Regions from separate parts of the Neobacillus sp. SAB-20_R2A genome, predicted to be linked through region 1. Evidence: riboswitches for the same ligand, from Rfam matches in the RefSeq annotation. Region 1 holds a riboswitch; each other region holds the start of a gene.
The links. A riboswitch is a leader RNA that binds a small molecule or an ion and turns the genes downstream of it on or off. The one in region 1 is predicted to bind S-adenosylmethionine.

Region 1 (7,326 bases):
TAATGGAGTTAATAATCGCTTTTCCCTGCGAGTACTTCAACGCCTTTTCAATAACCTTTTCATCTGTTGAGTCGATGACAAGCGGCACCTTTACCTTTTTGACGACTTCAGTGATGAATTTTTCCATATCGATAAGCTCTTCACGGTCCGGGTCAGCAAGACAGATATCGATGACGTGAGCTCCGCCTTTTACTTGGGCCCGGGCGATTTCTGCCGCTTCTTCAAATTTACCTTCAGCTATCAAACGTTTAAATTTGCGTGACCCAATAACATTGGTCCGTTCTCCGACCATGATCGGTCTTAAAGTTGGATCATCGTAAATGAAAGGTTCGATTCCTGAAACCATATGATGGGAGGATGGCTGGAATTCCCTTGGCTTGTAATCCTTCATTGCATCGGCAATGGCGCGAATGTGATCAGGGGTCGTACCGCAGCAGCCGCCGACAATATTGAGCCAGCCATGAGCGGCAAAGTCACCCAGCTTTTTCGCCAGTGTTTCCGGTGTCTCATGATAGTGGCCCTCCTCGTCAGGCAGGCCAGCATTCGGATAGCAGCTGACTGCCGTTCCAGACAGATTGGCGAGCGAGCGCACATGGTCCTGCATAAACTCTGGTCCTGTTGCGCAGTTCAACCCAACAGCCACTGGATTCATGTGTTCGATGGAAATATAAAAGGAATCAATCGTTTGTCCCGCCAAAGTCGTTCCCATTGGCTCGATTGTTCCAGAAATAAACAGCGGCAATGTTTTGCCGGTTTTTTCAAACGCTTTTTCGATGCCGACATACCCAGCCTTAACATTCAGCATATCTTGAGAAGTTTCTAGAAGGAGCAGGTCAACTCCGCCGTCAATCAAGCCAATAGCCTGTTCCTCATAGGAGGCAGCCAGTTCATCAAAGGTGGTTCCGCCGGTAACGCTTAATGTCTTTGTCGTCGGTCCCATGGAGCCGGCCACATAGCGAGGCCAATCCTCGCTGGAGGCTGCCTGAGCTTCCTTCACAGCAATCATCGCAGCAATTTTATTGATTTCATAAGCTTTATATCCAAGCTCATATTCATCTAAGACAATGCTGGTGGCACCGAATGTGTTAGTCTCGATGATATCAGCTCCGGCCTCTAAATATTCGCGGTGAATGCGCGCAATAACTGCTGGAGCAGTTAAATTGAGATTTTCATTACAGCCCTCGTATTGTTCACCGCCAAAATCATCAGCAGTAAGATCTGCTTGCTGCAGCATCGTTCCCATTGCCCCGTCCATGACAAGGATGCGTCTTTTTAACTGCTCAATAAATGGTCGTTTCGACATAGCTGTTCCCCCTCAGTTCACACGCACGCTGCCGGGCATAAAGGGCCAGTTCAGCAGTAAGCTCATAGCGTAAAAATGGTGTGATTAAATAAATTCCATTAAATAAATCTAAGGCTGCATCGATTAGCCCCTTGGTAATTTCAACGCCTTCTTTTGCCGCTTGGATCGGGTTATCATGAAGCGCGGCCATCCGTTCACGAATGGAGTCGGCAATTTTAATGCCAGGTACTTCATTATGAAGGAACTCCGCGTTTTTACTGCTAGTAAGCGGCATTAAGCCGATGTAGATCGGTGCTTTTAAATGTTTCGTATGTTCATAGACTTCTAGCAGTTTTTCTTCGGAAAAAACTGGCTGGGAGATAAAATAGTCAGCCCCATGCGCAATTTTCTTCTCCAACCGTTTGACCGCTTTTTCCACCGAGCGGACATTCGGGTTAAAGGCTCCGGCAATGCTGAACGCCGTTTTCTGGCCCAAGTCCTTTCCGGAAAAAGATAAACCTTCATTTAATTGTTTAATCATTTGAATCAGTTCAAATGAAGAAACATCATAAACGGAAGAAGCCCCCGGAAAATCGCCGACACGCGCAGGGTCGCCAGTGATTGCCAGAACATCATGCATTCCTAACGTGTGTAAGCCCATCAAATGGGATTGCAGACCGATAATGTTGCGGTCCCGACAGGATATATGGATAAGCGGACGCATTCCTAGTTCTTTTTTTGCTAAATAGCCTAAAGATTCATTGGAAATCCTCACTTGCGCAAGAGAATTATCTGCTAGTGTAATCGCATCAATTCCGGCTTCCTTTAGAACCTTTGCCCCTTCAAAAAACTTCGTTGTATCAAGCTTTCTTGGCGGATCTAATTCAACGATAACTGATGACCGCTCCTGCACAATATCTTGAAGTGGGGCGTAGTCCCGCTTGGCAGGACGATCTTCAACTATGATTTTCTTTGGTTTTAATTCTACTACTTTATCTGTTATCGGAGCGCTGTTTTTTAATTCGGTGGCAAATGCCCTGATGTGTTCAGGTGTTGTGCCGCAGCATCCTCCTAAAAGTCGGACACCTTGCTTGCGGAATTCAGCCGCAGACCTGCGGAAGTAATCGGCATCACCATCATAATGAAACTTTCCATCCGTATAAGCAGGGAGACTGGCGTTTGGATAGGCTGAAAGAAAGGCTCGCTTAGGCAGTTCGATTTGCTCGAGCGCAACCAGCATATGATGCGGGCCAAGCCGGCAGTTTAGGCCAACAACGTCAGCGCCTAGCCCTTCAAGCCTCTGCAGAGCATCATTGACAGGAGTACGGTCCTGCAGAATTCCTGGTTCTGCAAGGGAAACTTGCGCAACAATTGGCAGATTGGTTTCCTTTCTGGCGATGGTCAGGACGGTTTCAAGCTCTTCCAGGTCGTAGAAGGTTTCGAGTAAAAGCCCGTCAACTCCCTCTAATAAAAGGCAATACAGCTGCTCGCGAAAGCTCCGTTTAATTTCTTCTATTGAAATGGATTTGGGCTTGATGCCACGGTTGCCGCCCAAGGTCCCAAGCACATAGGCACGGTTCTCGGCAGCTTTTTTGGCATTTAGTACAGCGGCGCTGTTGATGTCCTTGACTGAATCCTCTAGCCCGTATCGTCCAAGCTTTAAATAGTTGGCCGCATAGGTGTTCGTTTGAATAATATCGGCACCGGCATCAATATAGGCTTTGTGGATATTCTGAATTTGCTCAGAGCGGGAAAGATTCAATTCCTCAAAACAGGAATCTTTTCCATAGGAATAAAGCATTGTTCCCATAGCACCGTCGGCAATCAAAATTTGATTTTGTAATTTTTCTAAAAAACTCATCGCTATTCTCCTTAAGAGAGCTTATTTACTCTGCAGATTTTCCAAGGCTTGCGAAAAATCCTTGATTAAATCAGCAGGGTTTTCCAGTCCGACGGATAGGCGAAGAAGGCTATTTTTAATTCCCCGTTTTTCTCTTTCCTCCTGCGGCATGGCAGCATGGGACATTTTAGCCGGATAAGACAAAATCGACTCTACTGCACCAAGGCTTACCGCAAAGACAGGAATTTTTACATTTGACACAAAGGTACGCATGGCATCCTCATCAGCAAGCTCAAATGAAAGGACTGCACCAGCGCCGCTTGCTTGCGCCTCCTGCAATTCTTTTTGCGGATGATTTTCAAGCGCTGGGTAATACACTTTTTCAATAGCTGGATGTGACTCTAGGAATTTCGCAATCTCTAATGCAGCTCTCTGCGATTGCTCAAGCCGGACCTGAAGCGTTTTTAGACCTCTCATCACAAGCCAGGCATCCTGCACACCGAGAACTGCTCCAAACGAATTTTGTAAAAAATAAAGCTGTTTTGCTAGTTCCCCGTCCTTTACTACGGCAAGTCCTGCGACGACATCGCTGTGGCCTGAAAGAAACTTAGTGGCGCTGTGAAGGACAATATCAGCACCAAGCTCTAACGGCCGTTGCAGTGCAGGAGTTAGGAAGGTATTATCAACAAAAGTCAGGGCGTCAATGGACTTTGCCAGCTGGCTGATGGCTTTGATGTCGGTAACCTTCAACAACGGGTTGGATGGTGTTTCTACATAAAACGCCTTTGTATTTGGCTTAATTGCTTGCTTAATTTGATCAAAGTCAGTCATGTCTACAAATGTATGTTCAATCCCGAAACGAGTCAGGACTTGTGTCACCATTCGATAAGTTCCGCCATAAACATCTTCTGTGACAATCACGTGATCTCCGGAGGAGAGAAGTAGGAAGGCGGTGGAAATGGCAGCCATCCCCGATGAAAAAGCAAATCCTCGGACTCCGCCTTCGAGCTCTGCAATAATATCCTCCAGAGCTTCCCGAGTTGGATTTAAGCTGCGGGCGTAATCGTATTTTCCAAAACTGTCGATTTCAAACTGATGAAAGGTAGATGCATGCTGGATCGGGACACTGACTGCTCCTGTTTGTGCATCCATTTTATGCCGATTATGAAGAAGTCTCGTTTCAAAACTAAATTCTTCGTGTTCCATCACACATTCACTCCTTCAACTAACTTAGCAAAAGCCTGCTCTAGGTCAAAAATGATATCTCCTGCATCTTCAATTCCTACAGAAAAACGCAATAGACGGTTACAGACACCTTGTGCAATTCGGATTTCTTCCGGGATATCAGCGTGGGTCTGGGTCGCTGGATACGTGATAAAGCTTTCGGTTCCGCCAAGGCTTTCAGCAAACGAAATCAGTTTTATGTTTTGCAGGAACGGATTTACCCACGTTTCATCTTTAATACGGAAAGAAACCATACCGCCTCTTCCTGGGTAAAGGACATCTGTCACCGCATCGCTATTAGAAAGAAACTCAACAACAGCCTTAGCGTTTTTCTCATGCCGTTCCATACGGAGCGACAATGTTTTCATCCCGCGCATTAACAACCAGGAATCGAAGGGGCTTAAAACGGCACCCGCACCGTTATGATGGAAGGCCAATGCCTCACAAAGTTCCTTACCCTTCGCGACAATCAGTCCAGCTAGAACATCATTGTGGCCTCCAAGGTATTTCGTTGCACTATGAATCACGATATCTGCTCCAAGTGAAATCGGCTGCTGCAGAAGAGGGGTATAGAAGGTGTTGTCCACAATTAACAATATGTCATGCGCTTTGGCAATTTTTGCAATGGCGGCAATATCAGCTTCCTGCATAAGCGGATTAGTTGGTGTCTCCAAGAAGATTGCTTTTGTATTTGGTGTAATGTTGTTTTCAACCTCTTCAGGACAACAGGTATTTACATATTGGCTTTTCAAGCCCCACTTTTGAAAGCCTTTTTCGAGCAAACGGTAGGTTCCGCCATATAAATCCTCGCTAACCAGCCATTCATCACCAGACTGAAATAAGGAAAGAATCGTTAAAATGGCCCCCATTCCAGAACTGCAGGCAAAGCCTTGGTCTCCGCCTTCTAAATCGGCGATAGTTTTCTCAAGCAGCTGACGTGTTGGATTTCCGGTTCGAATATAATCAAATCCTGTGGATTGTCCAATCCCCTCGTGCCGGAATGCAGTTGAAAAATAGACTGGGGGATTTACAGTTCCTGTTGTAGTTTCACTGCGGTTCCCAATTTGAGCAAGTTTCGTATCGATTTTATACATTGTTGTCTACACTCCTTTTTGATATTAAAAAAAGGCCTTCTATAAGAAGAAGACCTTTGCATGTACAATACATCTGTCACTCTTCTTATCTCGCAAATTAGTAACAATTTGCAGGACTTAGCACCGTTTCAATGTAAAAGACATTGAAGGTTGCTGAGGTGTCACCGGGCCCTTCCCTCAACCTCTCTTGATAAGAACATATTAATATTTTGACTATTTATAAAATTTACTACAGTTTTGGCGGTTCGTCAATTAGTTTTTTATCCAAGGAAAGCAGTAAAGTGTAAAACAATTCTATTATCAGCTCTAAAAGTACAATTGTCCATTTTTGGCTTGTCCTCATTATTGTAAATTACTATTTTATTTCGGATTTTACAAAACAGAACGGGAGGAAAAAAATATTAGGGATATTTACCTAGTATGTTCTGAATGGTATTTTTTGCAAATAAAATAGTTCTTGTTAAGGTACAAGTGATTCGTAAAATAGAATTTACTGGTGAGGTTTCCTAGCCATTATCAAAGGAGACACTCGATCATGCTGTGGGTTGAAATATACCTTAGACGCAAGTCGTCGAGAGCGTGGTGTGAGGGGGGGTTAGATGCCCTATATATAATTAAAGTTTTTGATTATTTAGGGCTTCACGAAGCCTGGATAATCAAAAGCTTTAATCTTGGCTGCTATAAAAGCTAATGTACAAAAGGGGAGAGATTATGACCTACAGACAGAGGTTGTCATTATTTTTTTTAATAGACTCATGTATTGTCATAGGTGCAATATTCTTAAGCAGATTTCTGGTTGATGCTACCACTCATTTATTTACCTTTTTGATTATTTTTACTTCATTTTCAATTTTACTTAGCCACCACATCTTTTCAGTCATGCTCAACCTTTATAAAAAGGCTTGGGAATATGCCAGCATAGGAGAGTTATTAATCATTTTTAAGGTTGTGACCTATTCCATTATTTTTGCTGCAGTCCTGCAGAAAACTTTCTTCCTTGAAATCAATGTCAGGCTTCTCACTGTTACTTGGTTACTCCATATTATATTCATTGGCGGGTCCAGATTTTGCTGGAGAGTTTTTCGAGATTCTCATTATCAAAAGAACCAAAATAAAAATCGTACCCTCATCATTGGTGCGGGAGCAGCGGGGACAATGGTTGCTAGACAGTTATTGAAGAATCGGGGCATCAATCTTCTTCCTGTGGGCTTCATTGACGATGACATCCACAAACATAAGCTAGATATTCTTGGGATTCCTGTTGTTGGCGGGGTAGCCTCCATTGAACAAGCTGTTCAAAACTATAACATTAAAAATATTGTTATTGCTATTCCCTCACTTAGCAAGAAAGAGTTAAATGTGATTTTTCAGGAATGTGCCAAAACGCCTGCAAAAACTAAAATTCTTCCAATGATTGAAGATTTGGTGACTGGAAAGGTATCCGTAAATCAATTTCGGGACGTTCAGGTCGAGGACCTTCTGGGGAGAGATCCTGTAGAGTTGGATATTGCTTCTATATCAAAAAACATTACCGGCAAAACGGTGTTGGTTACAGGTGCAGGAGGTTCGATTGGTTCTGAAATTTGCCGGCAAATTGCCCGTTTTAACCCTCTTAAAATCGTCTTGCTTGGTCATGGTGAAAACAGTATATATTCAATTGAAATGGAACTGAAAGAAAGCTTTGGCGAATCAGCAATTAAATTCATAGCAGAAATTGCCGATATCCAAGATGGGGCAAAAATGGAGGCTGTTATGATGCATCATCGGCCAGAGGTTATTTATCACGCTGCGGCACACAAACATGTACCGCTAATGGAACACAACCCTGAAGAAGCAGTGAAAAACAATGTGATTGGAACAATGAATGTGGCAAAGGCAGCCAGTTT
Region 2 (7,326 bases), 2.3 Mb from region 1:
TGTTTATCCAGCATAATTCTACCCCCAAAAATGTCGCTTGAGAGGCGACCATTTCCCAGATTTAATACCCTATTATTATTTTATAAACAATATTGAAAGGATGATAGAGATGAACACGAATATGACTGAAATTATTTTCTTGCTTGACCGAAGCGGGTCAATGGCTGGACTTGAAAGTGATACGATTGGCGGGTTTAACGGATTTATTGAGAAACAGAGGAAGTTGGAAGGGGAGACACGGGTAACAACTGTTTTATTTGACGATCAATACGAAATCCTATGGAATGGGGTTGATGCAAGGCAGATTAACCTCACTGATCAGGAGTATTATGTAAGAGGTATGACGGCAATGTTGGATGCAGTGGGGAAAACCATTCTTGACGTAGGATATCGGTTATCCAAAACTCCTGAAAATGATAAGCCCGGTAAGGTAATATTGGTGATCACGACTGATGGAATGGAAAACGCAAGTAGTGAATTTTCCTATACAAAAGTGAAGGAGCTCATCAAGCACCAAAAGGAGAAATATAATTGGGAGTTTATCTTTTTGGGGGCAAACATCGATGCTAAGGAAGAAGCGGGCTGTCTTGGGATTGATGTTGAAAATGCCTTTAACTTCGAAGCATCTGAAAAAGGTGTTGAGATTATGTATAATATGGTGTGTGAGCAAGTAATGGAGAGAAGGCAGAGCACAAGGAAACTTTAAAGCAGTAGTGTATTTGTTGTAATATATATAGTATCTACTTTGCTCAGTCTATAAGACTGAGTTTTTGTCTTGAGGTGAGTTATGCAAAAGGTAATTGTAATTGGGGCAGGAATACTCGGAGCATCCACTGCTTATCACCTTGCAAAATGGGGGGCCGAGGTTATCATAGTGGACCGGCATGTCCCCGGTCAAGCCACTGACGCGGCTGCGGGGATTGTTTGCCCATGGTTGTCCCAACGGCGTAATAAAGCCTGGTACCAGTTGGTTAAAGGTGGAGCCCGGTATTATCCAGAATTAATAGCTCAGTTAGAAGCAGATGGGGAAAAAGATACGGGTTATAAACGAGTTGGGGCATTAAGTATTCACACTGATCCAGCAAAGTTGGAAAAGATGGCAGAACGGGCACGGACCCGTTGGGAGGATGCTCCCGAAATCGGCGAAATAACAATTTTATCACCAACTGAAACGAATCGACTTTTTCCGCCGTTGTCCGATGAATTTGGGGCAGTTTTTGTTAGTGGCGGGGCACGTGTAAATGGCCGGGCTTTACGTAATGCACTTGTTAACGCTGCAGTAAAACATGGAGCCCAAGTTGTTAAAGGGGATGCTTCATTAATTAGTAGTGATAATAAAGTCCAAGGAGTTAAAGTATCAGATAGGTTACTATTCGCTGATCAAGTCATAGTCACTGCAGGAGCGTGGGCAAAGGAACTTTTGGATCCGCTGGGAGTTGAATTTTTGGTAAGGCCACAAAAGGCGCAAATCATACATTTACATATGCAAGACATGGAAACAAACTCGTGGCCTGTAGTCATGCCACCATCTGATCAATATATTCTAACCTTTGAAGGTGGGCGTGTTGTCATTGGAGCAACCCACGAAAATGATGCAGGATTTGATAATCGGGTAACGGCTGGAGGAGTCCAAGAAATCTTAAATAAAGCTTTAGCTGTTGCTCCTGGTCTCGCAAGTGGAACAATTTTGGAAACAAGGGTAGGCTTTCGGCCTTTTACTCCTGGTTTTCTTCCGGTAATCGGGGCTTTACCAAATTATGAAGGAATCTACTTAGCAAATGGCTTAGGCTCCTCCGGATTAACCAGTGGGCCCTATCTCGGTGCCGAACTTGCAAAACTGGTATTAGGTAAACAAGCAGAAATTGATTTTAATAATTATAATGTTGCTGGTGCTTTAGCCTAATGTTATGCACAAAGAGCTTTTCATGCGAAAAGCTCTTTTCTAATCGAACAAAAAAATTTTTAAATTAATAATAAGTTGATATGACAATGTTGAAAACGCTATCGGGTAAATTGCGCTATAATTTAGATGATTGACAAAACAAAAATAGATTTGTACTATCTTAATATAACTTAATTATTTGTTAATTTAATTTTCTTATCCAGAGCGACCGAGGGACATGGCCCGATGACGTCCGGCAACCCCCGATTGGGAAGGTGCCAATTCCTGCAGAATGACAGTACTTTCATTCTGAAAGATAAGCCGAAATTCTATTTAATTTCGACGCCCCTTTCAGAATGAATGGGGCTTTTTGTTTGGGTATAAAGTCTAGTTTAGATATCGGAAAAATGAGGTAATCAGTATGATTGAAATAAAGAACCTTAGTAAAATTTATAAGACAAAAAAGGGTGAAGTAAAAGGTGTTGATAATGTTTCACTAACCGTCCAGGAAGGTGAAATCTTCGGTATCGTCGGCTATTCAGGCGCCGGAAAAAGCTCCCTGCTCAGATGTATTAATCTATTAGAACGTCCCACATCGGGAAGTATTATGGTTGATGGCACAAACCTTACCTCCCTTAAAGGCGAGCAACTACGTTCAGCAAGGCTTAAGATTGGTATGATTTTCCAACATTTTTATTTAATCAGTCAAAAAACGGTTTACGAGAATATTGCGTTTTCTTTAAAAGCAGCCAACATGCCAAAAGAACAAATTAAAATTAGAGTAGAGGCACTCCTTGAAATGGTCGGCCTTTCTGATAAACGTGATGTCTATCCATCCCAACTCAGCGGTGGTCAAAAACAACGAGTCGGTATTGCAAGGGCTCTCGCAAATAATCCGAAGGTGCTTTTATGTGACGAAGCAACATCAGCACTTGACCCTACGACAACAAAGTCGATACTCAATCTATTGAAAAAAATCAATAAAGAACTCAACATCACCATTGTATTGATCACTCACGAGATGGATGTTGTTAAAGAAATCTGCAGCCGGATGGCAATTATGCAGGATGGACGAGTTGTGGAAGAAGGTTCGGTATATGATATTTTTGCCAACCCGCATACAGAACTTACAAAAGAATTTATTGAGAGTGTCGTGACCCTTGAAATCCCGGAAGTCATTCTAAAAAGCTGCCAGGGGCCAATAATAAAAGTTACCTTTAAAGGTAAGGTGGCGGGAGAGGGAGTTATTTCTGATACTCTTCAACAATTTAACGTAAAAGGTAATTTTCTGCATGGTTCAATAGAATATATTCAAGAGCAACCGCTTGGGATTTTCATAATGGAGCTAAAAGGACAAAAAGAGGAAATAGAAAAAGCCCTAAATTATATTGAAAACCGGGCCGCACAAGTGGAGGTGTTACACAATGGGCTTTGATTTTGCACATCTGATGGAGCTTATCCCGGATATCAATAAAGCATTTTTTCAAACCATCTATATGATTGCAATTTCACTGGTGGTTTCAACGGTAATCGGATTGCCGGTTGGGATATTGCTTTACATAACCGACAAAGGATTATTTATGGAAAATCGAGCTGTCCAGAATGTACTTGGTTTTATTGTAAACATGGTTCGCTCGATTCCTTTTATTATTTTATTGGTGGCATTGCTGCCGCTGACTAACTTACTTGTTGGCACAACCATCGGTCCAACTGCAGCTAGTGTTTCATTATCTGTAGCGGCGATTCCTTTTTTCGCAAGAATCGTAGAAAATGCTCTAAGAGAAATCGATAAAGGGGTAATCGAAGCTGCTATTGCTGCCGGGGCAACCCCGTGGATGATAATAAAAGATGTCCTATTACTTGAAGCAAGATCCGGCATTATCTCAGGTGTTACTTTAACACTCATCAGTTTAGTAGGATTTTCCGCTATGGCCGGAACAGTCGGCGGCGGCGGTATTGGAGACTTGGCGATTCGCTTCGGTTATTACCGGTACGACAATACCATCATGATTTCAACAGTTTTAATCTTAATTATTTTAGTTCAGGTCATTCAGCTTCTTGGTGACTATATCGCCAAAGTTGTAGATAAAAGAAGATAAATAAAGGGGAGAAATTATTATGAAAAAATGGTTAACAAGCATTTTATTACTATGTGTAGTCTTTGCACTAGCTGCTTGCGGAAACTCCGAGGACAAAACAGCAAGCGGTAAGGAAAAAGCAGCAGAATCAAAAGATATTAAAATTGGCGCTACTGCAGGTCCATATAGCGATATGGTAACAAAAGCGATTAAACCAGGCCTAGAGAAAAAAGGCTACAAAGTTGAAATTGTTGAATTCAGTGACTATATCCAGCCAAACAAAGCATTAAACAATGGCGATATCGATGCTAACCTGTTCCAGCACACGATTTACCTTCAAAATTTTGCAAAAGAAAACAACATGGATTTAACAGCTCTTATTTCTGTACCAACAGCACCAATGGGAATTTATTCGAACACATTCAAATCAATTAAAGATGTAAAAGATGGAGCTACTGTTACACTTCCAAACGACCCGACAAATGCAGCACGTGCTTTAAACACACTTCGTGATGCAGGGCTTATCACTATCAAAGCAGATGCAGATCCACTAAAAGTATCTGAAAAAGACATCGCTGAAAACAAGAAAAACCTGAAGTTCCAGCCAATTGAAGCAGGCCAGCTTCCTCGTTCTGTTGAAAGTGCAGATTTAGCTGCAGTACCTGGTAACTTTGCACTTGCCGCAAAGATGAATCTGCTTGATGCCTTAACACTTGAAAACATGGCTGACAATTACCGCAATATTGTAGCAGTAAAAACAAGCAACAAAGACTCACAATTATCTAAAGACATTAAGGCTGTTGTTGAATCCGCAGATTTCGAAAAAGTCATCGATGATCAGTTTAAAGGTTTTGGAAAACCAAGCTGGATGAAAAAGTAATTTTTAAATCAAAAGGGTATGGACGAGATCCATATCCTTTTTTCATTGGATACACCAATAAAGATTGGAGAATCCTAAAGGAAAAAGGAGGATTTCAAATGAGTTTTTTCAAGGGAAATGAAGAAAAGGAAAATCTTGAAGCAGTTCTTAAAGATTCTATAGAAATAGAAGAAGATTTGATGCGTACATATTTAATTACCGCCGAACGGGTTCATGACGACGATGAGCTAAAAGAACGTCTAGAAAACTTTGCGGAAGGGAATGCGAAGAGGACAAAACAGCTAATTGATGAATTAAATGAAACAAAAGAGAAGTAAGATTTACAAATTTATTAAATGAAAGAGTCCTATCATAACAGGGCTTTATCAAGTAGATAAATTAACATGGAAAAGCAGTGCAGTTTTCAGTTGTGAAATGCACTGCTTTTATTGTTGTATTGTTAATTCTTAAAAAAGATCGGTATAAGGCAAAACCTTTTTCTACCTGCTATTCTTATTATAACCATTTCTTGACCGGTACTGTTGCGGAGCCCGTGAAGGATACCTTAATGGAAAACTGAACATATGAACTAGAGCTGTAAATGGGATGGCAGCAAATAAAATAAACGCCACAATGATATGAATTTTAAAGAGCAAAGGCACCCCAAGCATTAAATCCGACCTTGGATGGAATGTGAACAAACTTCTGAACCAAGGTCCAATTGATAAACGGTATTCATATGCCCCTACCGTTGTATTATAGACGATCGTCATATATGCCCCAAGCCCTGCAACTAATATAAGCCATATGATGGTAAAATAGCTTGTCCCAGTAGTATGGGCACGAACCCTTGGTGAATTGAATTTTCGAATCAGCATCAAAACTAGCCCGATTACCACCATGAGACCCGCAAGACCACCTCCTGCTATGGCAAAGAAATGATAGATATGGTCTTTGACTCCGAGTGCATTGTATACACGTAATGGAATTAATACGCCCATTACGTGTCCAACAAAAGCAAAGATAATCCCATAGTGAAATAGGATAGAGGCGATTCCCAATCCTTTTTTTTCAAAAATTTCTGTTGAAGGCGCAGTCCAACTTTTGCCGCGAAAAACAAAACGATAAAATGTTGCAATAATAAGGATTGTTCCGCAAATATAAGGAAAAATTGTCCACCAAAATACAACTTCCATCATAGCCCCTCCTTTTTAGCGATACATCAATGGATATGGCAACTCATCCAGGTCAGCATCTTCCCGAAGTCTTTCTAAAGCAGAGATCTCTTCTGCATCCGGAGTTTCAAAAACATACATCATCCCTAATTCAAGCACTTTCTTGTAAGGATTATCCTCAGGAAGATTTGTTAAGATCCGGTCAACGGCATAAGCAATTCTTCTTGAAAGTTTGTTGATTTTTTCTTCTTCGGGTACAATAGCCAAAAGTTCTAACAACATAGGGATATAATCTGCCATATCATGTCCGATGTATTCAAGTCCGGCTTCAGATATGAGTTTTTGTAATTGGATAAGAGCAAAACCGCGTTTTCTGCTGTCTCCTAGTTCATGTGCAGTTAAATATAGATTGGTCCCTTCCTTATAATCAAAGGTCTCTACATATAGCTGCTCCAATTGCACCGATGGCATTTGATAGAAGGGATAAATTCTATTCAATACTTCCTTTTGAATATCCTCTGATGTGATCGATTCGCAAATAAAGCTTATGATTGTTTCTTGATCTTCAAAAAAAGAAGTATCCGGATAATCCAAAAGACGCGATAAAAGCATTAAAATCGCTTTTTCTTCATTCATTATGCATTTTCACTTCTTTCAAATGGATAGGTCATCATACCCTCAGGAGGAGCTAAATCTTCAATGCTGCAAGCTCCCTGTTTGTAATGTAAGTAATCATTCATTTCACGACGGCCAGTCGGAATGACAAATCGTTCATTGTATTTTGCGACTGCAAGTAACCGAGCCATCTCTTCTAATTCTTCATTATGGGTACCTGCTTCATCCATTAATTTAGTCAACTTTTGTTTGTCCACTCCACCCACGGTTTTTGACCTCATATAAACCCTCATCGCTGCCATTTTTAATAAGACCTTACGAATAACAGATGTATCATCAGCTGTTAAAATTGAAGCCAAATACTCCATTGGAATTCTCATTTGATCTACTGCTGGAATATAGCCTTCCGCACTTAAATCTTGTTCGTTAGTAATGTGGTTCATAATCGGGCTAAGCGGCGGTACATACCATACCATTGGAAACGTCCGGTATTCTGGGTGAAGCGGAAGTGCAATCTTCCACTTTATTGCCATCTTATAGATTGGAGATTCTTGTGCACTTAAAATCCAACTATGATTGATTCCTTGTTTTTCTGCTTCCGCAATGACTTCAGGGTCAAATGGGTCTAAAAATACAGAGAGTTGAGATTCATATAAATCTTTAGGATCTTTAACGGATGCAGCCTCTTTCACCCGATCTGCATCATACAAGACCACA
Region 3 (7,326 bases), 2.4 Mb from region 1:
GCGGGTCTGTGACCACCTGGCGCGACCGCCGCACTGATTTATATACAGATTGGAATTAAAACGAGGGAGGCCTTTTCATGTATCGCAGTGAATTTTACGTTTATGATCAGGACCGGCCGCTGCTGGTTTGTATACGTAATTACACAATGGAGGACTTTGATCAGCTCATCGAAATCCAGTCCCAATGCTTCCCGCCTCCTTTTCCATCCGAGCTTTGGTGGAATGAAGAACAATTAACGAATCATGTGACACTGTTTCCGGAAGGGGCATTATGCGTTGAAATTAATGGGGAATTGGCGGGCTCCCTGACCGGAGTTTGTGTTGAGTTGGACCCGTCTAATCACAGCCATACATGGGAAGAAGTGACCGACCACGGCTATATCCGCAACCATAATCCGAACGGAAACACCCTCTACATTGTCGATATCAGCGTCCGCCCGAAGTACCGAAAGCTGGGACTCGGAAAATTAATGATGCATGCCATGTATCATGTGGTCATTGAAAAAGGGTATGACCGTCTTCTTGGCGGCGGGCGGATGCCGGGCTATCATAAAGTGGCTGAAAAAATGACGCCGGAAGAGTATCTCGACGTAGTCATCAAGGGCGAGCTGAAGGATCCTGTCATCAGCTTTCTCCTTCGCTGCGGACGTGTGCCAATCGGTGTCGCCAGAAACTATTTAGAGGATAAAGAATCCCTTAACAATGCGGCATTAATGGAATGGAAGAACCCATTTAAATAATTTATAAGGGGAATCAGAACCAATGGAATTTAAACGCATTACCAATATTGAAGACCCAAATTTTAAAAAGCTTCACGATTTAATGGGACAGATTTTTCCACCGGAAGAGGTTCTGGATTATGAATTGTGGAAAGAACCGTTAGAAGACCCAAGTATCCGCGTATTCGTTGCCGTCGATCAGGACCAGGTCGTCGGTGCCACTGAGTACCGCTATTATCCGGACTGGAACATTGCAATGACCGACTTCACGATCATCAGCAAACCAGGCCTCTCGCTTGGCCGATTTTTAGCTGAAAATCGTCTGAAGGACTTAAAACAGCTTGCTGCCCAAAACGGCAAGGAGCTGTTCGGTATGTTTGCCGAAATCTATGACCCATACCGCGTAGAGCACCACGAGTTTGGCGGCGTGAAGGTCATGGACCCGTACGTGCGCCGCGAGGTTCTGTCACATTTAGGCTATCAGCGCCTTGACCTTGCCTACTTGCACCCATCCTGGGAAAACAACGGGGAAGCGGTGTCTGGGCTGGATCTATGCTTCATGCCGATTAAGGAAGAAATCGCCGAAATTCCGGGATCACTTGTCAAAGAATTTCTTACCACCTATTATTCTGTGCTTTCCAATAAACCACAGGAATGGCTGGACATGGTTGAGAAATTAGCAGCAAAAGAAACGGTCGCCCTTTTGCCACTTTAATATTGACAACTCTTGAAAATTCAGATAATATACTTTTTATATATCTTTGGAAATTTAATGAAAAATCAAATAAATACTCTTATCCAGAGTGGCGGAGGGACTAGGCCCGATGAAGCCCGGCAACCTTCAAGGTATTCCTTGAAAAGGTGCTAATTCCTGCAGGTTATTTGTAGCCTGATAGATAAGAGGAGGAATAGAGCCCTCTTCTTATGAAGAGGGTTTTTATTTTTCAAAAAAATAAAGGGGTGGCAGACATGTCTGTAATTAAGGTGGCAATTCTCGGGTTCGGTACGGTAGGTGAAGGGGTTTATCGGACCATTCAATCACATAGCAATGAGCTGGCGGCAGAATTAGGGAAGGAAGTAGAGGTTGCTGCCGTCCTTGTTAGAAATAAGCAAAAGCCGCGGGATATTAGCGGGAATGTTCTGCTGACAACGGACTTCGAAGAAATTCTCCAATTGCCGAAGCTTGATGTCGTGATTGAATGCATCGTGGATAAAGACCCGACTTTTTCCTACTTGAAAAAAGCAATTCAACGGGGCTGCCACATCATTACAGCGAATAAGGAGATGTTTGCCCACCACGGGAATGAGCTTATCGAGTTGGCAGAACAGCATCAGGTGTCGGTTGGTTTTGAGGCGACAGTGGCCGGGGGGATTCCGGTCATTCAAACGCTCGGTCAGCTTTTAAAAATTAATCGTGTCCAGCGGATCCTGGGAATCCTCAATGGAACGTCCAATTTCATCTTGACCGAAATGCGGGAAAAGCGGCAGTCATTTGCCGAAAGCTTGTTGCGGGCGCAGGAAAATGGCTATGCCGAAGCGGATCCGACCAATGACGTGGAAGGCTATGATGCTTTTTATAAAACGATGATCTTAAGCAGGCTGGCATTTGGAGAAGAGCCTGACTGGCGTGATGTTGAACGGGTAGGGATTACGTCTATTACGAGTGAATTGATTGAAGCAGCGCAAAACTTAGGGTTAAGGTTTAAACATATTGCGAGCATCTGGAAGTCAGGTACCCGCATCCAGGCATCGGTGAAGCCGGTTCTGGTCGGCTCTGAGCACCCTTTTTACCATGTTGAGGGAGTAGAGAATGCGGTAAATGTAAAATCTGATATCGTTGGCGAAATCACCCTTCAAGGACCGGGCGCAGGCATGTACCCAACGGCTAGTGCGATAATCGAGGATTTGGTCCACGTATGTCAAAGCCACGTGACGAAATCTAATTATTTGAAAACCTCAGGGGAGGACATTGAGTTGAAAAGTGAACACCAGAGGGAGTACTGGCTGGTCCAGGGTCTGGTCCAAAAATATGGCAGTCCCGCTATTACCCTGATGGATGAAATCTCTGAGGGAATCTTTGTCCTAAAGGGTTCCAAAAAGGAGATCGAGCAGCTTGCGCAAAGGCAACCATCGGTTCAATATTTTTCGATTCTGGGTAAGGGAGAATTCCTCGTGAGGGGTATTGAGGAAGCGAAGGCATTATAGGGTTGAATTGAGGGGCATCTATTATGTGATGCTCCTTTTGTTATGAATGGACATTCATTTATCCAGTGTTTTTTCCACATCTAAAGTCCTGTATTTATAGGTAGTCCACAATGTTATGCACATTATCCACAATTTTGAAAGCGGTTATCCACCGTTAGTTATTAACAGAAAGGCTGATTGTAAAAATCAGGTTTTATAAGGGGTGAGCTAGTGTTGTCCACATTATTAACATTGTCCACAAAAGAGGAGGGGGAACGTGCTGTATTGCGTTCACAATCTCTTCATATATCTAACATTAATATGTTAAGAAACTGTGAAAGCCGTTGTTTTTTCAATAGCAGGAGAGTATATTAAAAGTGTAAAGAAGATAGTGAAGCAATTCACAAAGACTTCCTTACAAGCCACAGCTAGCTGATTAATCCCTTTCATAAGGGAATAACTTAAAGTTAAATTTGTGAAATACTTCACAAAAAAACTATGGAGATGATTATGATGAGATGGTACAAAACTCCTTACGCAGCAGTTGTTTGGACAGTATTACGTGTTTGGCTTGGATTACAATGGATAGAAGCAGGTTATCATAAGTTAACTGGTGGTTTCGATGCTACAGGGTTCCTAAAAGGAGCAATGGCGGCAGCAACTGGCGAACACCCTGCGGTTCAAGCATGGTATGCAGATTTCTTACAGCAATTCGCTATGCCTAACGTGGGAATTTTTAATACATTAATACCTTGGGGAGAAATGTTAGTCGGTCTTGGTTTAATCGTTGGTTTAGCGACAATCCCAGCCTTGATTGCCGGTGCATTTATGAACTTGAACTTTATGCTGGCAGGTACGACAAGCACGAACCCAATTCTTTATACAGCCGCGATGATTCTGTTATTCGCAGGTGCAGGAGCTTACTACTTCGGTCTTGACCGATATGCAGTTCCTTTTATCAAAGGCTATTTCAAAAAAGCTCATGTAAATGAGGTAAAAACGCAATAAGGCAGCATCAATTAATAATCGTTAACTCCCCCTTTAAATACATTAAAGAAGCAGGAATCCTGCTTCTTCTTTTTTTAGCTAAAAGTATAAATTCAACTACGCCTCATGAACCGTCCTCTTGGACTAGCCAATCGGCGAGTTTTCATTTATTATTTGCGATTTCTGACGCGCTGGTTTGCCGCATTTGCGCGCGCCATTGCTTCTAAATCAGCTCCATCAGCCATTTCCTTGGAGAATTCTACGTCCTGTCCATCTGATTTCATATTTTTCGGTACTTGAGGAAGTGAGGCTTTGTTTTTGTCACGACTCTTATGTCCATGTGAACGGCCCATTAAAAAAACCCCTTTCATTTTATCGCTAGTGGAGCAAAAGGCCTGCTCCCTTTACTAGCATTTGCAAATGGCAAGGGGTCCATTAATGGAAAAATTATATAAAGTTTTTAGTTGTTATCTTTTACGTTTCGTGTAGCCGCCGGCCCGGTCCGCCATTTTAAACTCATGGCCGTACGCGACCTCCTGCATACTTGTTAAATTAGTTCTTTCCCGATCCTTATTGCGCTTCTTATTTTCTGACATCATGCTCATTCCTTTCAACTATTTGAATTAGGTAAAAATGGTACATAATGTACACTTCACCATTTTTGCCTTATCGATGAGGAAAGATACTGTCTTTAGGAAAATATATTTTTCAGCGCAGGTTTTAAATCTGGATATTGGAAGGTGTAGCCGGATTCCAAAAGTTTATTTGGCAGTACTCTCTGCCCATCGACAACCAGTGTGCTCATTTCCCCTAAGAGGGTTTTTAGGGCGATACTAGGTACCGGAAGCCAGTTCGGCCGTTTGAGGACTTTACTTAGCACTTGGCCGAATTCATTCATGGTGACAGGATTTGGGGCTGTAAAGTTGACCGGACCTTGAATCGTCTCATTTTCGATGATAAAGAGTATGGCCTTAACAACGTCGTCAATATGAATCCAAGACATCCACTGCTTTCCTGTCCCGATGGGCCCGCCGATAAACGATTTATAAGGGAGTGCGATTTTTGGCAGGGCACCTTCTGCTTGATCAAGGACAATGCCAAATCTGCAGAAAACAGTTCGAATCCCGATTTCTGATGCTTTTGCGGCTTTCTTTTCCCATTCCATGACTGTACGTGATAGGAAGTCATCGCTGCTGCCTTCGTTTTCTTCTGAAAAAGTCTTATCGAATGAGGTTCCATAATACCCGACCGCACTGGCGTTGATAAATGCTTTTGGCTTTGGGTTTAATTCGTTCATGATTTTTAGAAGCTCCTGGACGGCTTCGAGCCGGCTGTTCAAAATGGTTTGCTTTCTTTGATCGGTCCATCGGCCGCTGTTTATGGATTCGCCAGCTAGGTTGATGATGATATCTGTTCCTGCCAGGGACGAGGCAGGGTTTGAGTCTGCTTGCAGCCATTCGACATATTGAACACTGGGGCCATCCTGATTTGAGTTTCGCGTTAAAACAATGACCTGGTGCCCGTTTTTGATTAATTCATGTACAAGTGCTTTGCCAACAAAGCCAGTTCCGCCTGCAATCGCTATTTTCATTTTTCCGCCCTCCTTATTACCTTTATTTTATTATATTTTTTGACCAATATGGTAAATTAGAGTGGGGGTGAACGTGATGGCTATAATTACAAAAATCACCACACAGCAAAAGAATACAGACCGTTTTAATATTTTTATGGATTACGGCAAAGGTGAACAGTTTGCCTTTAGTGTTGACAGTGATGTTCTGATCAAATTTGGCTTAAAAAAAGGGATGGAAGTGGATGAATTTTCTCTTTTGGAAATTCAATATCAAGACGACATCCGAAAAGCCTACAATTTAGCAGTTCATTACCTGGCAAGGCGAATAAGGTCGGAGAAAGAAGTCCGAGACTATCTTATTGAAAAAGAAATGGAAGAGCCAGTTGTAAATGAAGTGATTCATAAGCTGACAGCTCAGAAATACATAAATGACAGGGAATTTGCCTTCGCCTATGTGCGGACACAGGCAAATACCACGGATAAAGGCCCTGATGTGGTCAAGCAGGAACTGAAGCAAAAGGGGATTATCGAGGTAATTTTGGTTGAGGCGCTAAACGAATTTCCGCGGGAACAGCAAATCGAAAAGGCCGTGAAGCTTTGCGGGAAGTTTTTCAAAAAGGGATCTAAGGATTCGCTGCGGATTCAAAAACAAAAGCTGGAACAAATGCTGCTTCGTAAGGGGTATTCGTTTGAGGTTATTCAGATTGCGCTTGAGGATTGTGGTACGATGAGAGCTGATGCTGCTGCTGACGTTGATGGCGGTGGTGGTAGCGAGCTTGAAGCGATCCGTTATCAAGGGGAAAAGGCCGTTCGGAAATACTCGCAATATAGCGGTTTTGAATTCGAGCAAAAAATGAAACAGGCACTTTATCGGAAAGGTTTTTCCATGGAGTTGATTGAAAAGTACTTGTCTGAGCTGTAAAAGACAATATGCTATCCATTTGGAAGAAAATGACACATTAGGAGCTGCCACAAAATGTCCTTCATTAAGCTGATGCGGGACAAAATACAAGGGGGTCCGGGTCAAAATGTCCTTCATCAAGCCCATGAAGACCAGGCTGCCCCAGATACCCCTCAAAAATGTCCTTCATGGAGTCTACAGCACTAAATAATACCCCTCATCCTTTATTGCTCTCAATAACAATCGTATCCTGCTCCATCTGCTCGATAATGATCTCCGCCACTTCCCGGGCCGATCGCAAACGCGACGGGTCTTTCACATGGTCGCTGTCCGTCCAAAATGGTGTGTCCATGCCGCCCATATAGACAGCGTTTATTTTAATGCCTCGCCCTTCAAATTCCTTCTGCAGGCTTTCCGTAAACCCGCGCACCGCGAATTTGCTAGCGCAATAAACGGCTTCGTTTACTTTTCCGCGCAGGCCGGCAGTGGAGATTATATTCATAATCCGGCCCTCGCCGCTTCCAAGCAAAATAGGCAGAACCGCTTTCGTCATAAGAATAGTTCCCAACACATTGGTATCTAACATCTCCACAATCTGAGCATCATCCATTTCCACGAAAGGCCCAAAATGGCCAACCCCGGCATTATTCACCAAGCCGTACACATCATACCTGCCAGACAATTCTTTTACCTTTGAAAAAACATCCTCACGATTCCTAATATCCATGACCATAACATCGGCATTCCCGCCGCCATCCGCAAGTTCATTCCTCACAGAAGATAATTTTTCAGCAGTCCGGCCGGCCAGCACCACATGATACCCTTTCTGGGAGAAAAGCAGCGCTAATTCTTTTCCTAATCCCGATCCAGCCCCGGTAATAATAATTGTTTTCATATCGTCATATCCTTCCGTAGTTTTGCCTTTATTAATTTTACAAAAATCACTATACTAAAATAAAGAG
Region 4 (7,326 bases), 1.8 Mb from region 1:
CTTGTGCGGGCCCCCGTCAATTCCTTTGAGTTTCAGCCTTGCGGCCGTACTCCCCAGGCGGAGTGCTTAATGCGTTAGCTGCAGCACTAAAGGGCGGAAACCCTCTAACACTTAGCACTCATCGTTTACGGCGTGGACTACCAGGGTATCTAATCCTGTTTGCTCCCCACGCTTTCGCGCCTCAGCGTCAGTTACAGACCAGAAAGCCGCCTTCGCCACTGGTGTTCCTCCACATCTCTACGCATTTCACCGCTACACGTGGAATTCCGCTTTCCTCTTCTGCACTCAAGTCCCCCAGTTTCCAATGACCCTCCACGGTTGAGCCGTGGGCTTTCACATCAGACTTAAAGGACCGCCTGCGCGCGCTTTACGCCCAATAATTCCGGACAACGCTTGCCACCTACGTATTACCGCGGCTGCTGGCACGTAGTTAGCCGTGGCTTTCTGGTCAGGTACCGTCAAGGTACCGGCAGTTACTCCGATACTTGTTCTTCCCTGACAACAGAGCTTTACGACCCGAAGGCCTTCATCGCTCACGCGGCGTTGCTCCATCAGACTTTCGTCCATTGTGGAAGATTCCCTACTGCTGCCTCCCGTAGGAGTCTGGGCCGTGTCTCAGTCCCAGTGTGGCCGATCACCCTCTCAGGTCGGCTACGCATCGTCGCCTTGGTGAGCCGTTACCTCACCAACTAGCTAATGCGCCGCGGGCCCATCTGTAAGTGTCAGCCGAAACCGACTTTCAACCTTCCCTCATGCGAGGGAAGAATTTATCCGGTATTAGCTCCGGTTTCCCGAAGTTATCCCAGTCTTACAGGCAGGTTGCCCACGTGTTACTCACCCGTCCGCCGCTAACCACCAGGAGCAAGCTCCCAGTGATTCGCTCGACTTGCATGTATTAGGCACGCCGCCAGCGTTCGTCCTGAGCCAGGATCAAACTCTCCAATAAAGTTGAGTTGATTAGCTCAAAAATGTTACGTTGGCTTCGTTTCAAACGAAACGAATATTATTGTTTGTTGACGTTTTTGTTTGTTTAGTTTTCAAAGAACTATCTTTGTCACTTGTTTAAGCGACAAGGGTTATAGCATATCGCATTTCTACTAATCTATCAACCATCATTTTCTTCCAATTTAAGAAGTTAATGATTTATTTCAAAAGCGACATTTATTATATTAACACATACATTTTTATATCGCAAGAAAAAGTTTTTAATTTCTTGAAACCATCTAAAAATGTATCATGTCTTCTGTCACTCGTGTAAGTGACGGATTTATAATATATCGCGATTTCCATTTATCTTCAACCTGAAATTTTTACCAAATAATGAACGATGTATGTGCTAAGAAATTTAGAAATGAAATGGGCTTATATTATATAAGAAGACTATTGTTATTTTTAATCTGACGGTCCAATTCATTTGCTCCCCTATTGGCCCAGTGCTATTATTTTTTCATAATAACAAAAAAGGTGTGGTGTCATTGGTTAATGAAATCATCTTAAATAATACTTCCATTCGTGTAGACAAATATAAACAAAAGCTTGAGAACGGTTTACATAAAATTGTTATTGAATTTAAAGTGACGAGTGAGGAGTATCACGACACTGCAGTGTTGCTGTATGAAGGATCTTTTGATGTAAAAGTTCCTGAAACTGGTTTAGCGTTTAAAGGTACCATTCAACAATATTCCACTTCTGTCACGAATCTCTATGAAAAAGGACAAGTAGGAATTTTTGCATTGACTTTGCTCGAAGTGAAGAATTAAGAAAGAAGGCTTAGTGCAATGAAATTAAGCATACTAGATTTATCTCCCATCTCCTCCACCCAAACAGCAAAAGAGGCATTAAATGAATCGTTGAAGCTAGCCCAAGCAGGAGATGAGTTAGGTTACACACGGTATTGGATTTCCGAACATCATGATTTGCCGGGTCTGGCCTGCTCGGCTCCTGAAGTGATGATCAGTTATATTGGCGCCAACACCAAACGGATTCGCCTCGGTTCTGGGGCTGTATTATTGCCGCATTATAAACCATATAAAGTGGCCGAGGTTTATAATATGCTGGCCACTCTATATCCAAATCGGATTGATATCGGTATTGGGCGTGCACCTGGCGGATCAGCGGAGGCAACAAATGCTTTATCCGATAATTTTTTACAACAGGTTTGGAAAATGCCTGACTTAGTAAAAGTACTGCTTCACTTTTTAAAAAATGATTTTCCTGAAGATCACGAGTTTTCAAAACTAAAGGCCTCTCCCCTGCCGGAAGTGCCGCCGTTGCCGTGGATTCTTGGTACAAGTAAAAAAAGTGCCCACCTTGCTGCTGAACATGGCTTGGCATATGCATTCGGCCAGTTCATGAGCGACAAAGACGGAGCAGACATTATCCAACAATATCTTGATGCCTTTCAAGCTAACAAACACGGGCAATCCCCTCAGGTATTGTTAACTGTTTCAGTGGTTTGCGCGGAAACGGCCGAAAAAGCTGAAGAAATCGCATTAAGTAATCTAATCTGGGCATTACAGAAGGAAAAAGGCGAAGGCCAATTTGTGCCCTCTATCCAGGAAGCCAAGCAATACGAACTCAATGAAAAAGAACTAGAAAAATTAGCAGCGATGAAAAAGAGAATGATCATTGGCAATCCACTGGAGGTAAAAAAGAAACTTGAGCAGTTACAAGCTTCATATAATGCGGATGAAATTATGATTTTAACGATTACACATTCTCCGAAGGATCGCATCGAATCCTATAGACTCATCGCTGAAAAAGTGGTTTTATAACTATTTAATACGCATCTATTAAAACTTTGATACAAGAAAAGAGACCATCATTTCGATGGCCTCTTGAACTTAAGTTACTATTTTTGTGTTTGCCCCGCTATTTTTCGTAATAATTGATTAAGAGAATTCAATTCCTCTTCAATTTCAGATAGTCGTTTTTCCAACGGGGCTATGTTTCCTTTTACATACTCTAATTTTTCAAGATTATGTTGCAGTTGTAAGTATTCGTCTTTCAACTCTAAAATTTTATACTCAATCTGTTTTTTATCCATTATTGGTTTCACTCTCCATAAGTCTTAATTCTTCTTTCTATGATTACAAATCCGATGTGTTTTCACTACTATTCTGCCCAGTTGCTTTCATCCCCAAAAAAAGAACCGCCCGCAGGCGGCTGTAAATGTAATAAACTACCTAGAAGTTGTAGCTAAAGTTGCTTCAGGTGTTGTTACCTTGTCATAGAAGTCAACGAATTGGTCGCGCTCGTCACTATTTCGATAAGCCATTGCCACCCGTGGATGCTCATTAAGGACACCAGAGATCATATAAGGAATGATATAGCCCCATTCCCACTTTTCTCTCATTTCTAACATATGCTTTTCGATTACACCCAGTAACGGTTTTAGTTCATAGCTTGGTTTTTTTATGTAGCTGACAAGAAGCTCTGTATTGCAGTTCCCTGCCGCCCGTCCCATGCCGTAAACAGATGAATCCAGGAAGGTAACTCCATTTTGATGTGCTGTCAAGGTATTAGCAAATGCTAACTGCAAATTGTTATGTGTATGAATACCAAGCTGCTTGTTAGGGAGCATTGCTTGAAACTTTTTCACTTGATGTGCAATATCAGCCGGGTCTAAGCTTCCAAAAGAGTCCACGATATACACAACATCGACTGGACTTTCTTTGACCATTTCCATGGCTTCAATAAGCTTCTGTTCAGGCACACTAGATAAAGCCATAATATTGAGAGATGTCTCATATCCTAAATCATGGAACATTTGGACAAGCTCCAGGCCCTTGTCCACTTCACGGATATAGCAGGCTACCCGAATCATATCCAACACACTTTGCTCGCGAGGCAGGATATCGTTGGGATCGACACGGCCAATATCTACTAATGCAGATAGCTTCGTGAATTTTTTCTCAGGAATGATTTCTTTCAGAAAATGATCATCTAAAAATCTCCATGGATTAGGCTCAGTTGCGTTCAGCAGCTTAGCGGAGTTTTTGTAGCCAATCTCCATATATTCAACGCCAGCCGCACTTAGTCCATTATACAAGTCCTGGACAAATTCGATACTGAAATCCCAATTGTTTACTAAACCTCCGTCACGGATCGTACAATCTAAAATTTTGCTGCGATGTTCCATAATTTTAAATTCCCCCTGTGGTTATGCTCATTCGTCATAATTTGAATATATATACCATGAATCTTTTAAAGGTGTCAAACTTACATGTCAGCCGTTCTAAAAATATTTGATAAAATTGTTAAAGTATTTCTATATTAATACTACTATCATTTTATCACTTGGCTCCAATACTTTGACGTCGCATTTGTCTATTTCTTTGTAATTCACTTTGTTTCCAAATGTATTTTTGCATATATAACCTAAGCACGTCATTCATAGACTTTCCATTTTTTTCAACAGCATCTCTAAAACTTTGGATTATGTTTTCGGGTATTTCAAAATTTACTTCTACATTTTTATTTCTGTGTTCCTGGCACATTTTATACCTCCTGACAGACCGATCTATCCATTTTTCCTGGGTAGTCACAAAGGGGTGAATATTTAGAATATTTGTATAGAAACTATCATATCAGGTGAAAACGCGTACATTTTTATTAACTTTTCGACAAATTACGACATAATTAAGGAATCAATGATGTATGTAGAGGATCTTAAAAGCCTAAATGAGGCATGAGAACCGTCCCCATGCCTCAAATTCTTCCGATATTCTTTGGGTCTCTAATGATTCCTGGGTTACCGGGAACCCAGTTAGCTGGGACTCCTTCTCCGGTGCTTCTTCCGTATTGTACCCCTTGTATGATCCTTAGTATTTCGTAAACATTTCGGCCAACTTCTAATGGGTATACCAATTTGGATACAATTATTCCATCTGGATCGATAATGACGGTTGCTCTTAAGGCTGCCCCAACTTTTTCATTTAGGACTCTGTATGCTTTACTGATTTGGTGTGTTCGGTCACTTAGAAGTGGAAATGATACCTGAGAGGCATTAGGAGATACCTCAGCGAAAACTTTATGGGCATACACACTGTCCGTGCTGATAGCAAGGACATTTGTATTAAGTGTCTTTAGTTGATCCTTAATAACAGCGACCGCTGCCAATTCTGTCGGTCAAACAAAGGTAAAATCACTTGCATAAAAAAATAAAATAACCCAGCTTCCACGATAGCTTTCTAGACGAAGCTTTTTTATTTTCTTTTCTGCATGATCATAAGCTTCTGCTTCAAATAGGGGCGCCATATCCGTTGTCTGTGCACAAAATGGCTGCAAAGATCCATCAAAATGACCCTCTCGCCTGTTAAATTCCATTGTTTCACCTCAGATCATCACGTGAATCTTAATTCCTTGCTGCAGTTCATTTTTTAATACGTTGCCATAAATACTATATGTTTAGGTATTTGTCCCATTGAGCCTATTTTGGATAGCTTTTCCATTCAACCACAACAATAGTGTTGTAGATTTTTGTTGACAGAAAATCTGAACAGGTGTATCTTTACTGTTAATTAAATATTTTCGAATATTCTTATCAAGAGAGGTGGAGGGACTGGCCCTTTGAAGCCTCGGCAGCAGACACGTTCGTACTGTGCCAATTCCAGAAGCGAGTGCTTGAAGATAAGAAGAGATTTAGTAATGGCTATTACCCTCTTCTTATTTTTGAGAAGAGGGTTTTTTATTACACCGAGAAAGAAGGAATAATTAATGACAGCAACACTAGTAAAAACTCCATTCAAAGCTGACCATGTCGGCAGCTTTCTTCGAACAGAACCGGTTAAAGAAGCTAGAAAGGCTTTTGCCAATGGGGAAATTGATGCAGCTGCCCTGAAGGCGGTTGAGGACCAAGAAATTGAGAAATTGGTTCAAAACCAAATTGGAGCAGGCTTAAAATCCATTACAGATGGTGAGTTTAGACGTTCATGGTGGCATCTGGATTTCTTGGCTGGTTTGGAAGGTGTAGCGTTTTTCGAAAATGAATATATCAGCAACTTCAAAGGCGCCCAAACAAGAAACAACGCCATTAAAGTAGTGGGCAAAGTGGACTTTAATGATCATTATATGCTCGAACATTTCAAATTTTTAAAGCAGGCGGTTGAAAAATATGGTGATGGCAGCCAAGTGGCGAAGTTCTCCATCCCAAGCCCGAACATGTTGTTTACGAGAATTCAAGGCGATGAGTACTACAATGGCAACAGTGAGCAATTTTTTAAAGATACCGTAGCGGCCTATCAAAAAGCCATCCAAGCTTTCTATGAGGCTGGTTGCCGTTACTTGCAATTAGACGACACATCTTGGATTGATTTTGTTTCAGAAGAGCGGATCAATGCAGTGGTAGAAAAAGTTGGCAAGGATGTTCATGAAATCATCAAAACAAGAGTAAGTGCGATCAATGAAACCATTGCCAATAAGCCGGAAGATATGACAATTACGATGCACATTTGCCGCGGCAACTTCAGATCCACCTATATTACAAGCGGCGGTTACGATCAAATTTCCGATGCCATTTTCGCTGAGCTAAATGTGGACGGGCTATTCCTAGAGTATGATGATCAGCGTTCTGGTGACTTCGAACCTTTAAAAGGCTTCCAGCGTCCTAACCTAACCGTTGTACTAGGATTATTCACATCTAAATTCCCAGAACTCGAGGATCCAGAATCCATTAAGGCAAGAATTAAAGAAGCAAGTCAATTTATTCCTTTAGAAAACCTGGCAGTAAGCCCTCAATGCGGCTTTGCTAGCACAGAAGAAGGAAATATTTTAACGGAAGAAGAGCAGTGGAATAAGATTAAACATGTAGTGACTATTGCTAAGGATGTTTGGGGAACCATTTAATCCCATTAGGAGAGGCCGCCTTCCATTTCTATGATGGAAGGTGGCCTTTTTCAATTTAATCGTTTCTGAAATTGGTTGTATGTTTCTACTTTAAAGAATTCCTAAATATTGAATAATCTGTTAACATAGAATGATAAAATCTGAGGTAACTAGATTGGATTTACATAACTGGAGGAATGACTTACTATATGGGGGATTTCATACAAAAGGCAGAGGATCATCAAGCAGTGCTTTCTCGTTCAAAACGAGTATGGATGGCGATTGTTCTCGGTTCACTTGCAGCATTCGGCCCTTTATCCATTGATATGTATTTACCGGCCCTGCCGAATATCGCAAAAGATTTCCATACAAACGCCTCTTCTGTTCAACTCAGCCTGTCGCTTTTCGTGCTCGGTTTAGCATCAGGGCAACTGCTCACCGGACCTATCAGTGATGTAACCGGCCGCCGAAAACCACTTTTAGTCGGCTTAATGATTTACT

Region 2: linked by a shared signal. The riboswitch ahead of V5M37_RS06215 (methionine ABC transporter ATP-binding protein) and the one ahead of V5M37_RS23955 (methionine biosynthesis PLP-dependent protein) in region 1 are both predicted to bind S-adenosylmethionine.
Region 3: linked by a shared signal. The riboswitch ahead of V5M37_RS06445 (homoserine dehydrogenase) and the one ahead of V5M37_RS23955 (methionine biosynthesis PLP-dependent protein) in region 1 are both predicted to bind S-adenosylmethionine.
Region 4: linked by a shared signal. The riboswitch ahead of V5M37_RS14850 (5-methyltetrahydropteroyltriglutamate--homocysteine S-methyltransferase) and the one ahead of V5M37_RS23955 (methionine biosynthesis PLP-dependent protein) in region 1 are both predicted to bind S-adenosylmethionine.

What each region holds. Positions count from the first base shown of each region.
Region 1 is NZ_CP145895.1:4,861,934-4,869,259, reverse strand. Features, by position in the region: gene metH (methionine synthase) at 1-1,303, opposite strand, end outside; gene V5M37_RS23965 (bifunctional homocysteine S-methyltransferase/methylenetetrahydrofolate reductase) at 1,281-3,143, opposite strand; gene metC (cystathionine beta-lyase) at 3,165-4,328, opposite strand; gene V5M37_RS23955 (methionine biosynthesis PLP-dependent protein) at 4,328-5,440, opposite strand; SAM riboswitch class I at 5,523-5,637, opposite strand; gene V5M37_RS23950 (polysaccharide biosynthesis protein) at 6,152-7,326, shown strand, end outside.
Region 2 is NZ_CP145895.1:1,249,580-1,256,905, forward strand. Features, by position in the region: gene V5M37_RS06200 (hypothetical protein) at 1-14, opposite strand, end outside; gene V5M37_RS06205 (vWA domain-containing protein) at 110-706, shown strand; gene V5M37_RS06210 (NAD(P)/FAD-dependent oxidoreductase) at 788-1,903, shown strand; SAM riboswitch class I at 2,096-2,205, shown strand; gene V5M37_RS06215 (methionine ABC transporter ATP-binding protein) at 2,304-3,317, shown strand; gene V5M37_RS06220 (methionine ABC transporter permease) at 3,307-3,981, shown strand; gene V5M37_RS06225 (MetQ/NlpA family ABC transporter substrate-binding protein) at 4,001-4,840, shown strand; gene V5M37_RS06230 (hypothetical protein) at 4,939-5,157, shown strand; gene narI (respiratory nitrate reductase subunit gamma) at 5,320-6,015, opposite strand; gene narJ (nitrate reductase molybdenum cofactor assembly chaperone) at 6,031-6,630, opposite strand; gene narH (nitrate reductase subunit beta) at 6,630-7,326, opposite strand, start outside.
Region 3 is NZ_CP145895.1:1,301,914-1,309,239, forward strand. Features, by position in the region: gene V5M37_RS06430 (carbon-nitrogen hydrolase family protein) at 1-59, shown strand, start outside; gene V5M37_RS06435 (GNAT family N-acetyltransferase) at 78-740, shown strand; gene V5M37_RS06440 (GNAT family N-acetyltransferase) at 763-1,434, shown strand; SAM riboswitch class I at 1,511-1,622, shown strand; gene V5M37_RS06445 (homoserine dehydrogenase) at 1,689-2,924, shown strand; gene V5M37_RS06450 (DoxX family protein) at 3,417-3,911, shown strand; gene V5M37_RS06455 (YfhD family protein) at 4,061-4,243, opposite strand; gene V5M37_RS06460 (YfhE family protein) at 4,358-4,486, opposite strand; gene V5M37_RS06465 (TIGR01777 family oxidoreductase) at 4,582-5,481, opposite strand; gene recX (recombination regulator RecX) at 5,558-6,385, shown strand; gene V5M37_RS06475 (SDR family NAD(P)-dependent oxidoreductase) at 6,582-7,259, opposite strand.
Region 4 is NZ_CP145895.1:3,041,225-3,048,550, forward strand. Features, by position in the region: rRNA gene V5M37_RS14815 (16S ribosomal RNA) at 1-946, opposite strand, end outside; gene V5M37_RS14820 (DUF3219 family protein) at 1,476-1,760, shown strand; gene V5M37_RS14825 (LLM class flavin-dependent oxidoreductase) at 1,779-2,774, shown strand; gene V5M37_RS14830 (SE1832 family protein) at 2,852-3,046, opposite strand; gene V5M37_RS14835 (aldolase catalytic domain-containing protein) at 3,182-4,141, opposite strand; gene V5M37_RS14840 (hypothetical protein) at 4,296-4,499, opposite strand; gene V5M37_RS14845 (peroxiredoxin) at 4,711-5,328, opposite strand; SAM riboswitch class I at 5,540-5,638, shown strand; gene V5M37_RS14850 (5-methyltetrahydropteroyltriglutamate--homocysteine S-methyltransferase) at 5,719-6,846, shown strand; gene V5M37_RS14855 (multidrug effflux MFS transporter) at 7,035-7,326, shown strand, end outside.